DNA from 3 places in the Halomonas binhaiensis genome. Region 3 is predicted to be linked to each of the others. Evidence: predicted binding sites of a transcription regulator. Region 3 holds the regulator's gene; each other region holds the start of a gene.

Region 1 (5,374 bases), 1.5 Mb from region 3:
CTCAATGGCATCGAACAACTGTACGGCCTTGTGGCCCGGACTGCTGGGCAACGACGGCGCCAGCGATGGCGTACTCCAGAAGCGCGTCACCCGTTCAATGGCCCCTGGGTGCTCGTAATCCATATGGGCAGCCAGTTGGTTGGCCAGGCCTCCGACTTCACGCCCGCCCATGGCATTAGGCTGCCCAGTGATGGAAAACGGCCCAGCTCCCGATAGCCCGATCTTGCCACCGGCAAGGTGGCAGTTGATGATGGCATGACACTTTTCAGTGCCACTGGTGGATTGGTTGATGCCCTGGGAATAAAGCGTTACCACATGCAGTTGGCTGGCAAACCAGTAATAGAAGGTTTCCAGGCGTTCGGCGTCCACATCACAATCTTTGGCCACCGCCTCTACACTTGCATCATCTTCCTGAGCTGCCGCCAGAGCCTCCTCCAACCCTGTAGTGAAACGCTCCACAAAGACCTGGTTAAGACGCTTCTTCTTCGCCATCCAAGCCAGCAAGCCATTGAACAGACGAGCATCGGAACCAGGGCGAATACCAAGATACAGATCGGCCAGCTCACAGCTATCGGTCACCCTAGGGTCGATCACGACTACTCGCATCAGGGGATTGCGATTCTTGGCCACGCGCAGACGCTGAAACAGTACCGGGTGATTCCAGGCCAGGTTGGATCCCACCAGGACCACCAGCTCCGCATCCTCGATGTCTTCATAGCTACATGGCACTGCATCAGCACCAAGAGAGCGTTTATAGGCGGCAACTGCAGATGCCATGCATAAACGAGAGTTGGTATCCAGGTGAGGGGTTCCGAGGAACCCTTTGAACAGCTTGTTGGCGACGTAGTAATCCTCTGTCAGCAGTTGTCCAGAAAGATAAGCCGCCAGCGCTTCGTTACCGTGCGCCTCGCGTGCCGTGTGTAGACGTGACGCCACCGACGCCAAAGCGGTGTCCCAGTCCACCTCCACGCCATCAACCCGAGGGCGAGTCAGGCGCCCATGATGCCCGAGCGTTTCTGCCAGGGCGGAGCCCTTTACACATAGGCGACCGTAATTCGCAGGGTGCTCGCTGTCTCCTTTCACGTCGACGATTCGCCCCTCTTCCAGTTGAGCCTCGATACCACAACCCACGCCACAATAGGGGCAGGTTGTCAGGTTGAGCTGCGCCATATTCACTGTCCTCAGAGCCTGGTTAGAAACCGATAAGTGCGATACAGGTATTGCGGGAAAAACAATGGGCCAAGTGGTTCAGAGCCCATAAACGAAAGCGCCCACCCTCCAGGCCGCCAGCATTGCTGACATGACTTGAATGGGTGGACGCCATTGCCCGACCGAAGGAGAGCCTCTTCTGGCTCCCCTGCCGCGATTACCTGCTGTTATCGTGATGAGCTATCGTGAAGCGCTAAATCGAAGAGCTGAATCGAAGAGCCGTTCTGAATAGCTGACTTGACGGATGCTGCTTAAGTTTAAGCAAACCTCGTGCCAAATTTTCTCTCAGATAAGCCCAATCCGTCCTTCCGCTCCTCTATCCATCTCTCCCACGACGTGTCTCGATACTGCATTGCACCATATGCCCCCTGCCTTCATGTCCAGCGCACCACCAAGGTGCAGCTTCCACTCTCATCCCATGGTCCAGCACTGTTGTACGTTCTTATTCTGACGTTCTTCCCCTGACTCTCTTCTTTTGACTCCCTTTCTCTGCACCCCATTCATTGCATCACTGTTGCATCATCTTTTTCGATGGATGCCACACAGCATATCGCTATAAAAAGGCAAGGAAGGGAAAAGCTGGAACACTTCTTGCAGAGCACATGCAGATCAACAAGGTCATGGACATCATCCGGCGATGCAACGCAACGATGTAACAACAAGGCAGACGCCGCTGACCGCAACTTTCTAGATATGAGCCATACCTATGCCCCTGCCATTGAAAGTGCTGCTGGTAGATGAAGAGGTTGTTCGTGCCGCCATGGTCGAAGAGGCTTTGTGCCAGGAAGGTCACGAAGTAATCTGCCGGCTTTCCAGCCCTGCCAGCTTGAATGAAATGGTCGCCCGTCACTCCCCTGATGTCGTGATCATCGACATGGAATCTCCCGACCGTGACACCTTGGACAGCATGTCGCTACTGCATCGTGAAAATCCTCGCCCGGTGGTGTTCTTTGCCGATCAGCATGATCCTGACTCCATGCAGGCAGCACTCAAGGCCGGTGTCAGCGCCTATGTCGTCGACGGATTGGTGGCCGGCCGAGTAAAGGCGGTCATGGATGTCGCCATAGCACGATTCGAGTCCTTCCAGTCCATGCGCAAGGAGCTGGATCGGGCCCGCAACCAGCTCGCCGAACGCAAACGCATCGAGCGGGCCAAGGGCCTGTTGATGAAGCATCAGAGCTGCGACGAGGAACAGGCTTATCGCATGCTGCGCAAGCTGGCCATGGATCGTGGTCAACGCATCGCGGATGTTGCCGACAGCGTTATCGACATCCTGGAACGCCTGGAGAAAGGACTATGAGCGAAGCCAACACCTTTATCGCGACACCCCGCCCTCCCGAGATCGACACCTTGACGCTGGGCTTCATACCACTGATCGATGCCGCCTTGCTGATCATTGCCCGGGAAGGTGGTCACTTCGCCGCACAAGGGCTGGACGTCAATCTTTCCCGGGAAAACGCCTGGTCGACGCTGCGCGACAAGGTTGCGGCAGGATTCCTGGATGGCGCGCATATGCTCGCCCCCATGCCATTGGCAATGAGCCTGGGCATGTCTCGCGCTCCCTGTGAAACCCTGGCTCCTATCGTGCTGGGCACCCACGGCAACACGCTGGTGCTTTCCAACCGTTATGCCGAAGGCATGGCACCGCCAGACCCAAACGACCCTGCACGCAACGCCAGGGCCTTACGCGATCTGCTGTCCGATCGCTTGATCCACCATCGTGGCACACCGCCACGCCTGGCCATGGTCTACCCCTATTCCTGGCAGCACTTGCAGATACGAGCATGGCTGGAGCGAGGCGGCGTCGATCCGGATAGCGATGTAGAGCTGATTGCCCTGCCACCGGCACGTATGGTGGATGCCCTGCATGAAGGCCAGATTGATGGCTTCTGCGTTGGAGAGCCCTGGGGCAGCCTGGCCGAGCACCATGGCATAGGGCGCATCGTGGCCAATGGAGCAGACCTGTTCCCGGGGCACCCGGAAAAGGTGCTTGGCGTGACAGCTTCCTGGGCACGTCGTTACCCCGAGACCCTGAGCGCCCTGCTACGAGCCATACAGGCCGCTGCTGACTGGCTCGATAGTGGCGAAGATGCCCAGCAACAAACCTTGCAATGGTTGGCGCTGCCCCCCTATCTGGACCGTCACGTCAGTCATCTGGATAAATTGCCGCTCGGTCAGGCACCAACCATGCAGTACTTGACTCGCCTGTCGCCCCACCCTGAGGCCTTTGCTGTCATGGCCGCGCACATGAGGCCATTGGCCGAGTCCCGGGGCAACCGCCTGGACCCGGAGGTACTGGCACGCTGCTATCGGCCGCTCCTGTAGAGCATCGTTACAGCAACGTGCAACACCGTGGAACCATGCACCAATGATGTGCCGTTCTGGTGACACATGAACGGCACAGTGCATCGCTCCATGCAGCTACTACCGGGTATATAACTGTTTTATAAACAATAGATTCATATCTGGCCCACATCTCGCTAGAAGAATCACATCAATAACCGGACATCGTTCCACTTGCGGTCAACGGCGATCGCTTCCCGAAGGCAGGATGACCCTGCATATATATAGACAAAGACGTCTCTGTATTCCCGAAGAAGGGGATGCGAGACGTCTTTGCCGTTTCTGGAGGCTATCCATGAACCACTTTCCTGTGCTGCACCAACACCTGGTTATCGTCGGCAACGGCATGGCAGCTCACCGACTGGTCGAAAGTCTGCGCAAACTGCCAGGCGCTCCTTCACGCATCACGGTAATCGGTGAAGAGCACAGTGCCGCCTACAACCGCATCATGTTATCGCCCTGGCTGGCGGGTGAAATCGATCATGCAGGCCTTCTCCTGCCTAGTTCCGCAGCAGGTCAGCCAGAAGAGGTTCATGCAGCCCCCCATGTCGAGACCCGCCAGGGATTGCGTGCCACCACTATCGATCGTGCTGGCCACCAGCTGCATTGCGCCAATGGTGAAGTGATCGATTACAACCACCTGGTGATCGCCACTGGCTCACGTTCCTTCATGCCTGAACTGGCAGGACTCAAGCTCAAGGGCGTTGGTGGTTTTCGTGATCTTCAAGATGCCGAGAACCTTGCCAGCAACACCAGAAAAGGCGGTGCTGCGGTGGTTATCGGCGGCGGCCTGCTCGGCCTGGAAGCCGCCGAAGGCCTGCGTAAGCGCGGTATGCAAGTCACTGTCCTGCAGCGCAGCGACCGCTTGATGAATCGCCAACTGGATACCACTGCCGCCAGGATGCTGACCCGGGAGCTCGAATCCCGCGGGCTGTACATCATCACCGCAGCGGATCCCACAGAAATCATCGGCAATGATCAGGGCCAGGTATGTGGTATCCGTCTAGCCGGGAGGACTGACGTCATCGCAGCGGACCAGGTGGTCATTGCCGCAGGTATCACTCCCAACATAGAGCTGGGACTTGATGCTGGTCTCGACTGCCAGCATGCCATTCTCGTCGATGAATACCTGGCCACTTCCGACCCTGATATCTCGGCCTTGGGTGAGTGCTGTCAGTTCCAGAACTCCACTTACGGTCTCGTCGATCCCATCTGGCGTCAGGTGGACGTACTGGCCAAGCGTCTATGCGGTCAGCCTGGAGAGCCTTATCGCGACCAGGACAGCGCCACCAAGCTCAAGATTTCCGGCATATCGCTGTACGCCTTCGGTCCTACTGATGCGGCACCGCACCACGAAGTGCTCAGCTACCACGATCCCGAGCAAGGGGAGTATCGCCGTCTGCTGCTGCATGCCGGACGCCTGGAAGGCGCCGTGCTGTACGGAGATACCCGCATGGGCCCCTGGCTGTTCCAGCTTGCCCAAGATGCCACTCACCTTGACGGCGTACGCCAGTCATTACTGCTGGGACAGGCAGATACCGAAGCTCTGCTCACCGAACGACTGACACAGCACCAGATCCGCGAGTCCCATGGTGAATTCGCAGGTCCCGCTCACGCTGACTCCAAGAACTCTGACTCCAAGAACTCTGACTCCAAGAACAACGCCGCCGCTCAGGAGGCTGCATGACCATGACAACACTCCCCTCTTCACCCGCTCGCCCCACTTTGATCGTGGTGGGAAACGGTATGGTCGGTCATCACTTGATCGAGCAATTGGTCGAGCGCAATCTTCATTGCGACTACCGCATCGTGGTATTCGGTG
Region 2 (5,374 bases), 1.1 Mb from region 3:
GCCAATACTGCGGGCAGGAACATGTCGGCAAAGCCCACCAGGGTGGCCGGGGCAGCCTTGTCGGCCTCGGGCAGTCCCATCCACTCCAGCACCGGGACCATCGGCAGTGACAGCCAGTCGAAGATTGGGGTGTATTCCACCAGCACCAGGGCCACGGTACCGATGGCGATGACGATCGGCAGCAGGCCAAAGAGAATATCGGCGACGTTGAACAGTGCGGTGCGTATCAGCTTCACCGCACCTGGCGCAGTACGTGCCCTCGCCACGGCCATACCGAGGCTGTAGCGCAGCAGGTTCTGCTGGCTGTCATTCTCTTCACGAATCCGGCAGCCCACAGGCTCGTAATAGGTGTTGGGCTTGCGTGAGAGAGGGGGCAGGCGTGGCACGATCACCGCTGCCACCAGGCCGGCCACTACCACGGTGAGATAGAAAGGAATGAACAGGTGATTGATCTGGGTAAAGGTGGTCACCAGCAGAGCAAAGGCAATCGACACGATCGAGAAATTCGTGGCGATGGCGGCGGCTTCTCGACAGTTGTAGAAACCTTGCTCGTACTGCTGGGTAGTGATCAGCACGCCTACGGTGCCGGAACCCATCCAAGAGGCCGTAGCATCGATGGCACTGCGCCCTGGCAGGCCGAAGATCTTGCGGAAAGGGGTACGTACCAGGCTGCCGACGAACTCCATGAAACCAAAATCGACAAGAAGCGGCAGCAGGATGGCGGCAAAGAAGAAAAATGTCACCAGTACAGGCGCCAGGTCATTGAGCATGACACCACCGGTGAAGTCGGAGTTGATGAACTCCGGGCCGATGTGGAAGTAGGTCATGACCGCGAAGATCGCACCGATGATGCGGGTCACCAGCCATAGCGGAGCGACGTTGAACAGCTCCTGCATGGCCTTGTGCTGTGCCCAGCGAGGCTGGGTCAGGGACACCAGCAAGGTAATCAGCGCCGACAGACAGAGCACGCCGGTGGCAATGGCGGGCAATGTGCTGCCCAGGGTCGCCTTGAGCCAGTCGGCGGCCATTCCCATGCCGATATTGATCGACTCTTCCGTGGAGATGGGCACGAGAAACAACAGGATACCGAGCAAGGACGGTATGGCGAACTTGAGGACCCCGGCCGCGTTGATGGGAGCGACATCATTGGCCAACTGGTCGGCGGAATGCAGTTGCGAAGACATAAGCGTTACTCGTTGATCTTGTAGTGTCGGGGCATGGCTTTTCGCGATGCCCTCATGGCCGAGGCTGCAGACAAACTACTGCGCTCGATCATCCAGCGTTAAAATCCACCTCAAAATGCTCATTTACGGCTTGTAAACTGCGCTTTTCGGCGGATTTTGCCTTGCCTGATCGTCGCTCGTGACCTTTGTCAGCGCCTCGGACCCTGCCATGGCAGGGGCTGCGTCATGTCACTCAGGAACCCTCAGTCGCGGCGCTTGACGCCGGGCAGCACGCAGAGCATCTCGTAGAGCAGTGTTGCGCCCATCAGCGCGGTATTGCCACTGGGGTCATAGGGGGGCGCCACTTCGACCAGATCGCCGCCGACAATGTTGAGTCCCCAGGCTCCGCGGACGATTTCGAGACCTTGCTGGGCGGTAAGCCCTCCCATTTCCACAGTACCTGTGCCTGGCGCCACGGAAGGATCAAGGCCGTCGATATCAAAGGAAATGTAGACAGGGCCATTCCCCATCTGCTCGCGAACTTCTGCCATCAGCGGTGCGAGCGACTTGTGCCAGCATTCTTCGGCCTGCACGACACGGAAGCCTTGTTCGCGGCACCAGTCGAAGTCCTCGGCGGCATAGCCGGTGCCACGCAGGCCAATCTGCACGACGCGCTTGCTGTCGAGCAGCCCTTCTTCCTGGGCACGGCGGAACGGGCAGCCATGGGCCACTTCTTCGCCGAACATGTGCTCGTTGACGTCAGCATGCGCATCGATATGAATAAGCCCCACCGGGCCATGCTTCTTGGCGATGGCGCGCAGGATCGGCCAGGTCAGGGTATGGTCGCCACCGAGGGTGAGGGGCACGCAGTCGTGGGCAAGCACGTCATCATAGAAGTTGCTGATGATGTCGAGGTTCTTGGGCAGGTTGAAGGTGTTGATCGGTACGTCACCGATATCGGCCACCTGCAGGCTGTCGAAAGGGGCTGCACGGGTCGCCATGTTGTAGGGGCGCAGCATGCGTGACTCATCACGAATCTGGCGTGGGCCAAGCCGGGTGCCTGGACGGTTGGAAGTACCGATATCCATGGGAATGCCGATGAAGGCAGCATCAAGGCCTGCGGCAGTGTCTTGAGTCGGCAGACGCATCATGGTCGCGGGGCCGCCCGAACGCGGCATGACATTTCCACCCAGAGGCTGATTAAAATCGTTCACAATGGCTTCCTGCTTTTGAATGACTGTTGTTGAGATTTGACTGTTGAGATTTCGCTGTCGAGATTGCCGTCAGGTGGCCGATGACGTTGGGACATCCCTGACATGTGGCTTCATTTCCAAGACCTGCAGGAACCATGCCAATCCCGAAAAGCCTTTGCGGCCGTCAGTTTCATCTGCGATGAGAAGCAGGGTGATTCATTTTTGAATCGAATTGGGTCGTGGTGCGATACACTAATGAATCATTGATTCATTTATGGATTGTTTTGCGGGAGCCGTTATGGGCGCTTATATAGAAGACCTCATCCTCCAGACGATCATTGATACCGCGCATGACCACTTCTTCATTGTTGAGGCCAGTGGCCGTATTCGTGACGTCAGCCCTGGAGCGGCTGCCGTGTATGGCATGTCGCGGGAGGCGTTATGCCAGACCACCGTTCAGCGTCTTGAGGCGGAAGGTGTACTGCGGCCTTCCGTCACGATGGAAGTCTTCCGAACCGGGCAGGCTGCCCAACTGGTGCAGCAGACCAGTACCGGGCGAACGGTGATTGCCCAGGCACATCCCGTCTTTGATGGCGATAGGCTGGTCGCTGTCGTCAGCCGTTCCATGGACCTGACCGACCTGCAATTGCTGCAGCAGGAATATGCCTTGCTGCAGCAGCGCTTCAGTGATCACGTCAAGCTAGGCCATGGTCTTGGGCAGGATGCCGAAGATCTTGAAGCGGCCCTGGGGGACCTGGAAGCTCATAGTCCTGTCATGCGCGAGATAGCCAGCTTACTGTGTCGTGTGGCATCTACCGATGCCACGGTGTTGATGCAGGGCGAATCCGGTGTCGGCAAGACGGTCTTCGCGCGCTTGCTGCACCGTTGGAGCCCTCGTGCCGAGGGGCCATTCATCGACGTGAACTGTGCCGCGATTCCTGAAAGCCTGTTCGAGTCGGAAATGTTCGGTTATCGCCAGGGAGCCTTTTCGGGGGCGGCACCTGGTGGACGCGTGGGACTGATCGAGCAGGCGGCAGGAGGGACCCTGTTTCTGGATGAGATCGGTGAGCTGCCGCTGTCAGTGCAGACCAAGCTGCTCAAGGCCATTCAGGATGGGAGCATCACACGTCTGGGCGATACGGAATCCCGTCGCGTCGACTTTCGCCTGGTCGTGGCCACTAATCAGGATCTGGCTCAAAGTGTCGAGCTGGGGCAATTCCGTCTTGACCTCTATTACCGGCTCAATGTCATACCTGTCACCCTGCCGCCCCTGCGTGAGCGACGCGAGGAAGTGCCTGCCCTGGTCGAACGACAACTGGGGCGGCTCAACCAGCGTTATGGGCGTGACAAGATACTCGATCGTGACGTGTGGCAAGTGCTGATGGGGCATGACTGGCCGGGAAATGTGCGCGAACTGGAGAATGTGCTGGAGCGGGCCTGGCTATCCAGTGACGACGTGATTCACGCGCGCACCTTGAACGTCGAGAGCCAGAGGAATACCGCTGATGGGGGTGTGCCGAAGCAAGCCGATATGGGGTCTGTCGGGGCTAGTCTGGCGGAACATGAAGGGCTCAAGGAGGCCCTGGCACGCACTGAATACCGCATTCTTGCCGAGCTTTGCCAGCAGTTGCCCTCCACTTACGCGATCGCTGAGCGCCTTGGCATCAGCCAGCCCAGTGTCGTGCGCAAGCTCAAGCAACATGGCCTGGAAATTCGGGGGAATCGCTGAGAATGCTTCTATAGAGAAGTATCTGAGAGGGGAAAGAAAGTCTCTGAGAGGGGAAAGATAGCCACAGCGAGGCTTGTCCTGAGAATTTATCATGATAAATTAAGCATGCCATTCTCCTGGGCGATGTGCATGCGGTCATGTCTTGGAGGTATGGGCGACTGACTCCAACAAGGACAATGCTATGAGCGCACAAGACCAAGTATTGAACGAGCGCAAGCGCAAGAAGTGGTACCAGGCAGTACCAGATCCCATGGTGCTGATTTTTCTGATCCTGCTTGCCACTTATGCGCTGACCTTCCTGATTCCGGCAGGAGCATTTGAACGGGTCATGCTGGATGGGCGCACCCGTGTGGTGCCGGACTCTTTCCACTATCTCAATGATGTCGCAGCAATTTCGCCTTTCGACATTTTTGTCGCGATTCCCAAGGGACTGAACGAAGCCTCGCTCTACCTGTTCATCGTGTTTATTGCCGGTGGCCTGTTTCATATGCTGCAAAGGACAGGCGCACTGGAAAATGCCATCGGGGTAGCAGTGCATCGCGCAGGTGTCGAGCGCCGCAACCTGATCATCACGGTGGGCACCTTCATCTATGGCTTCTTTGGCGTGGCCGTCGGCTTCGAGAACAATATTGCCCTGGTGCCGATTGCCGTGCTGATTGCGAGCGCCGTGGGCTGCTCCAGTCTGGTGGGTACCACGATGGCGGTAGGAGGCATCGGTGTCGGCTTTGCTCTGTCACCGATCAACCCCTATACCGTAGGTGTGGCACAGGGCATTGCCGAGCTGCCGACTTTTTCAGGCGCCTGGTTGCGGGTTCTGCTCGTGGTGTCGGCGTTGGCCCTGCTGTCTTTCTATATCTGTCGCTTTGTCACCCGAATGGACTTCGAGGAACCGGCCAACGCTGAGGCCATGAGCAAGTCGCTGGATGAATATCATCTTTCCGGGCGAGACAAGCTGACGCTTGTTGTCTTCGGTGGTGGCCTGGTTGCGATGCTGGTAGGGGTCTTCACCCAAGGGTGGTACATCAATGAGATCGCTGGCATGTTCCTGCTGATCGCCATCCTGATCGGGATCGTCAATGGCTTGTCCGCCAATGACATCGTCAAACAGATGATGGAAGGAGCTTCCAGCGTAACAGCGGGAGCGTTGGTGATTGGCCTGGCGGCTTCGATTCAGGTCATCCTCAAGGAAGCTCAGATCATTGACACCATCGTTTATGCGTTGAGTGGCCTGATCCAGGGAATTCCTGCTTCGCTGTCGGCCATCATGGCCAGTGTGGTCCAGGGCGTGA
Region 3 (5,374 bases):
AAAAGTGTCGTGCTCGGGATCGTAATGGACGCTACTGTATTTTCCGGTCTGGATTAACTGCATGGTGGGAAATCGATATTCTCCGCACGCTCGAGCAGGATGCTCGGCGATCATCTAATGTACGCACAGTATAATCGACTGGCGCTAAGGAAAAACTGCATAAATGCCTGCGCGACTCAATCACTGCGTTACGCGGTGCGCGGAATCCTCACCTATATCCCATAGGCTCCGGTTCCTGTGCTCCGGGCGCCTTGTGCTTGAGCATGCTCGTCGATTTATTCAGCGCTTCCCTAATTCAAGCATATCTCTTGTACATCGAGTTCGTATGCATGGAAAGGATGCTGATGCTAGAGATCAGTCTTCTTCGTCGAAGCGGGCGGTGAATAGCGCTTCAATGGCGTCAAGTGCTGATTCGGCATCGTCACCTTCGGCTTCAATGATCAACTCGGTGCCGCAGGGCGCAGCCAACATCAATAGCGACATGATGTTGGCGCCATCTCCCTGCATATGGTCACGGCGAACAATGATCTGAGACTGGAAGGTCTGACAGCACTGTACCAGGCGGGTGGCAGCTCTAGCGTGAAGGCCGCGCTTGTTGATAAGAGTGAGCTGTCGCTGTGGCACGGTATGTCAGTCTCCCTTTGATACCAGGCGTCGCTGCTGAACAAGCTCGCGATGGCGCAGGCGAATGCGGTCGTGCTTGGAGGCAAGAGATTGAGCGATACGCTCGGCCAGATAGACCGAGCGATGTTGACCACCGGTGCAACCGATGGCCACGGTAAGATAGCTGCGGTGGCTGGCCTTGTATTGCGGTAACCACTTGTCCAGCCAGTGGAGAATGTCATCGTACATCTCGTCCACGACAGGAAATCCCTCGAGAAAGTCGATGACAGCCTGGTCCTGGCCTGTCGCGTCACGCAGGCAGGGGTCCCAGTAAGGGTTGGGCAGGCAACGGGCATCGAAGACGATGTCGGCATCAGGAGGAACGCCGCGCTTGAAGCCGAAGGACTCTATGGTCAGGCTGAGCTGTTCTGCATCTTGCCCGGCGACCTGGTCGGCAATCTGGGCACGCAAGTCATGCACGGACAAGCGGGTGGTATCGATGACCAGGTCCGTCAGATCTCGCATGCCACTGAGTGCTTTTTCTTCAGATTCAATAGCTTCAGCCAGGGTCATGTCGCTGTAGCGGGTTAGCGGATGACGCCGACGAGTGTGGGAAAAGCGTTCCAGCAGTACCTGCGGGTTGCTGGTCAGGTAAACCACCTGGCACTCGATATTGCCATCCTTGAGCTCGCTGAGCAGTTCAGGGAATCGTTCGAGTGCTCCTGGCAGATTGCGTGCATCGATGCTGACAGCGACGCGGCGCAGGTCACTATTGGCCAGTTCTGCCACCAACGATCCCAGCAACATGGCAGGGAGATTGTCGATGGCATAGAAACCGAGATCTTCGAGGGCCTGCAGAGCAACGGACTTGCCCGAGCCAGAGCGGCCGCTGATGATCACGAGTTGCATGTCCTGTCTCCTGGTCAGGGGAGAGCCGCAGTACTCGAAGGAGAGTGCGGCTGAGGCATGTAATGGATGGACGGTATTGTTGATGGGACGGAAGCTCTCAGCCACTGGGAGGTGAAGGTTCGTCGGATTGACGAATCGCTTCCTGGAGGCATTCGTAAAGCTCTCGCTGTGAAGTGGCATTGCGCAGGCGTTGCCGGGTTTCGGCATCGCTCATGACCCCTGCGACCTGTCCCAACAGAGCCAGGTGGGTATCGTCAGCTTCCTCAGGCACCAACAACACAAAGATTAGATCGACGGGCTCACCATCGATCGCATCAAAGTCGATAGGCTCAGAAAGCTTGAGAAAGCCCGAGATTGGCGTTTTGCAGTGAGGGTTACGGGCATGAGGAATGGCCACACCATTACCGATACCCGTACTGCCTAGCCGCTCGCGGCCAATCAGTCGGCTAAAGACTTCCTGGCTGTCCAGGCTCGGAGTATTTTGCGCAATAAAGGTGCTGAAAAATTCCAGCACCCTTTTTTTGCTTCCTCCCGGCACATCAAAGAGAGTGCGCTCGGGAGGGAGAATGGCTTCCAATGTCATAATGATGGGGGATCAACGGAGTCCGGTGCCCTGAGCTCGGGCTTGAGATTTTTCCTTATGCTTGACCAACTGACGATCAAGCTTGTCGGCAAGCGCGTCGATGGCGGCATACATATCGCCATCTTGTGCATCAGCATGGAGATCAGCACCGGCGGCGTGAAGCGTGCAGGCGGCGTGCTGGCGTTCCTTCTCCACTGACAATGTCACCTGAACGTTGGTGATATTGTCGTAGTGGCGCTCCACTCGAGTGAGCTTCTCTTGTACGTAGTCACGCAGGGGGTCGGTCAGTTCAACGTGATGGCCGGTGATGTTTACTTGCATGACAAGCTCCTTGCTCTTGCATGTGGTAGCTCGATTGTAACCCTTTTTCTGATCCTGCAAACCCCCTCATCGAAGTTGCTTGAAATCTGGCAGGAGAGCCCGTGATTCAGCAACTTGTATGGTTTATCAGCTTGTCCAGCAGGCGGATTCAACGGCAGCGGGTGTTTGCGGGCAGTCCTTGCGACTTTAAGACGCGCCTCAGCGTAGACGTTTTCTCTCGCTGGATGAGGGAATATGCATCGACTCACGGTACTTGGCTACTGTACGTCGGGCCACGTTGACGCCAGTCGCATTAAGCAGCTCGACCAGCTTGCTGTCGGATAGCGGCTTGCGAGGAGGCTCGTCCTGGATGAGTTTCTTGATCATGGCGCGAATTGCTGTGCTGGAATGAGCGTCGCCATCGTTGCCTACCTGGCTGGAGAAAAAGTATTTGAGTTCGAAGACGCCACGGGGGGTATAGATGAACTTCTGTGTCGTGACTCGAGAGATGGTGGACTCATGCATCTCGACCTTGTCTGCAATGTCGGCCAGGATCAGGGGTTTCATTGCTTCTTCGCCATGATCTAGAAAGTCGATCTGGCGTGCCATGATTTCACGGCCCACCTTGAGCAGGGTGTCATTGCGGCTGGATAGACTCTTGAGAAGCCAGCGGGCTTCCTGCAGATGATCCTTGAGAAACTGGTTGTCCTGGCTTTTATCGGCACGGCGAATCAAGGCTGCGTAGTCGGGTTGAATACGCAGTCGCGGCATGGCATCAGGGTTGAGCTCTACCTGCCAGCCAGCGGCGCTGTGGCGTACGATGAGGTCAGGTATCACGTAGTCTGAGCTGTTGTCACCGAATTGACTGCCGGGGCGCGGATCGAGGCTGCGTATGAGGCGGATGACGCTGTCGAGCTGGTCGTCATCCAGGCTGAGACGGCGCTTGAGCATGCGACGATCATCAGCAGCCAGAGCCTCGAGAAACTGGCGGACCAGACGCCCTGCCTGGGCCAGCAGAGGCGTTTCCCTGGGCAATGCATCGAGTTGCAGGGATAGGCACTCGCGCAGGTCGCGAGCGAAGACGCCGGTGGGTTCGAACTGTTGCAGGCGCTTGAGAATGGCCTCGACATCGCTCAGGGTCAATGGCTCCAGACCTTGGCCGAGAAGGCCTTCATGGATGTCTTCCAATGGCTGATCGAGATAACCGTCGCTGGTGACAGCATCAATCAGGCTTTCGGCGATGCGGTTTTCTGCTGGAGAAATGTCGAGCATGGCCAACTGCCAACTGAGATGGCTCTGGAGTGACTGGCTATCGGCCTGACGCTCGAAGTCGGGCGCTTCACCGCTGCCGGCAGGTGCCATGCCGAGGTCCTGGAAGGTGTCCTCCCATTCGCTGTCGGTCGTCAGGTCTGCAGGAATTTCATCGGCCCAGTCGTCATCTGTGGTTTCCTGGGCCTGTTGCTCGCCAAAATCATCTTCCAGCTCGAGCATGGGGTTGGAATCCAGGGCCTGCTGGATCTCCTGGCGCAGGTCCAGGGTGGATAGCTGCAACAGAGCAATGGCCTGTTGCAGTTGGGGAGTCATGGTGAGCTGGGTGCCAAGACGCAGCTGCAGTGACGCCTTGAGGGCCATTAGCGAATTCCGGTTAAGGAAACACTGATGGATATTACAGTGCTTCTCGGGTGGATGATCGCATCACACTAACGGCGAGTCGGGCGGCATGCAAGTCCCTTGCCAACATTAGTTAAAGGCGGAAGTTTTCGCCTAGATACACTTCCTTGACCCGCTGGTTGGCAAGAATGTCATGGGCATTGCCTTCAGCGATGATCTGTCCATCGCCCACGATGTAGGCATGATCACAGATATCGAGTGTCTCGCGGACGTTGTGGTCGGTAATCAGAACGCCGATATTGCGTGCCTTGAGCTGGCGAATGATGGCCTTGATCTCACCGACGGAAATGGGATCGACGCCGGCAAAGGGCTCATCAAGAAGAATGAAGGCGGGTTCTGTTGCCAGGGCGCGGGCAATCTCCACCCTGCGACGTTCACCGCCGGACAATGCCATGCCGGGATTGTCGCGGATATGGGTGACATGGAAGTCTTCCAGCAGTTGCTCCAGGCGCTGTTGACGGCCGGCCTTGTCAAGGTCCTTGCGAGTTTCGAGAATCGCCATGATGTTATCGGCAACCGTCAGCTTGCGGAATATCGAGGCTTCCTGGGGCAGGTAGCCAATTCCGGCAAGTGCTCGCTCGTGCATGGCGGCACGACTCAGGTCCATTTCGTCAATGGCAACTTCGCCGGAGTCTGCGCGCACCAGTCCCACGATCATGTAGAACGAGGTGGTCTTGCCGGCACCATTGGGGCCGAGCAGACCGACAATGCTGCCCTGGCGAATGGACAAGCTGATGTCATGGACGACGCGGCGTTTCTTGTAGCTCTTGGCCAGGTTGCGGGCGTGAAGCGTCTTCATCAGTTACCTTGCTCCGGCTCGAGAGTCATGCGAATACGCTGATTGCCCTGAACGCCTTCAGCACTGGAGCGGGCCTGCACTACCTTGCGATCGAGGAAGTATTCCACATAGGCGCCATCGAAGGTGTCGCCTCCCTTGTGCAGCTCGGCCTGGTTGATCAGCTCGATGCGGCGCTCAGGGACGTGATAGATGACTCGATGCCCCCACCCCTTGACCACGGGTTCTTCGGGAGAGGGTTTTTGCTCGAGGTAGGCGCGCTGACCGGTGGCCGTGGCCAGCGACAGCTCGCCCTTGTTGTTGCGCCGAATTTCTACCCGGTCGCCGGTGAGGAGCATGCTGCCCTGCTGGATGCGTACATTGCCGGTATAGACAGCCGTGCCAGCCTTGTCATCCAGATCAAGCTGATCGGCTTCGACCTGAATCGGGGCAGTGCGGTCACTTTCCAGGGCCAGGGCAGCGCTGCTGCCGAGGCAGGTGGCAAGGCCCAGGCACAGGGCGAGCAGGTGAGT

The links. Region 3 encodes sigma-54, which starts transcription at its own class of promoters, with help from an activator protein. Its sites were predicted from a motif close to TGGCACNNNNNTTGCTNT; they were not measured.
Region 1: a site for sigma-54 is predicted at 1,790-1,807, ahead of E4T21_RS13855 (ANTAR domain-containing response regulator). Genes of this name have one in related genera too.
Region 2: a site for sigma-54 is predicted at 2,500-2,517, ahead of speB (agmatinase). Genes of this name have one in related genera too.

The regions. Positions count from the first base shown of each region.
Region 1 is NZ_CP038437.2:3,159,222-3,164,595, forward strand. Features, by position in the region: gene E4T21_RS13850 (nitrate reductase) at 1-1,170, opposite strand, end outside; gene E4T21_RS13855 (ANTAR domain-containing response regulator) at 1,916-2,509, shown strand; gene E4T21_RS13860 (CmpA/NrtA family ABC transporter substrate-binding protein) at 2,506-3,534, shown strand; gene E4T21_RS13865 (NAD(P)/FAD-dependent oxidoreductase) at 3,848-5,239, shown strand; gene nirB (nitrite reductase large subunit NirB) at 5,242-5,374, shown strand, end outside.
Region 2 is NZ_CP038437.2:526,307-531,680, forward strand. Features, by position in the region: gene E4T21_RS02305 (YjiH family protein) at 1-1,184, opposite strand, end outside; gene speB (agmatinase) at 1,427-2,377, opposite strand; gene E4T21_RS02315 (sigma-54 interaction domain-containing protein) at 2,655-4,085, shown strand; gene E4T21_RS02320 (YfcC family protein) at 4,267-5,374, shown strand, end outside.
Region 3 is NZ_CP038437.2:1,615,544-1,620,917, forward strand. Features, by position in the region: gene E4T21_RS07010 (BUD32 family EKC/KEOPS complex subunit) at 1-63, opposite strand, end outside; gene E4T21_RS07015 (HPr family phosphocarrier protein) at 355-624, opposite strand; gene rapZ (RNase adapter RapZ) at 631-1,512, opposite strand; gene ptsN (PTS IIA-like nitrogen regulatory protein PtsN) at 1,610-2,095, opposite strand; gene hpf (ribosome hibernation-promoting factor, HPF/YfiA family) at 2,108-2,416, opposite strand; gene E4T21_RS07035 (RNA polymerase factor sigma-54) at 2,615-4,027, opposite strand; gene lptB (LPS export ABC transporter ATP-binding protein) at 4,140-4,865, opposite strand; gene lptA (lipopolysaccharide transport periplasmic protein LptA) at 4,865-5,374, opposite strand, start outside.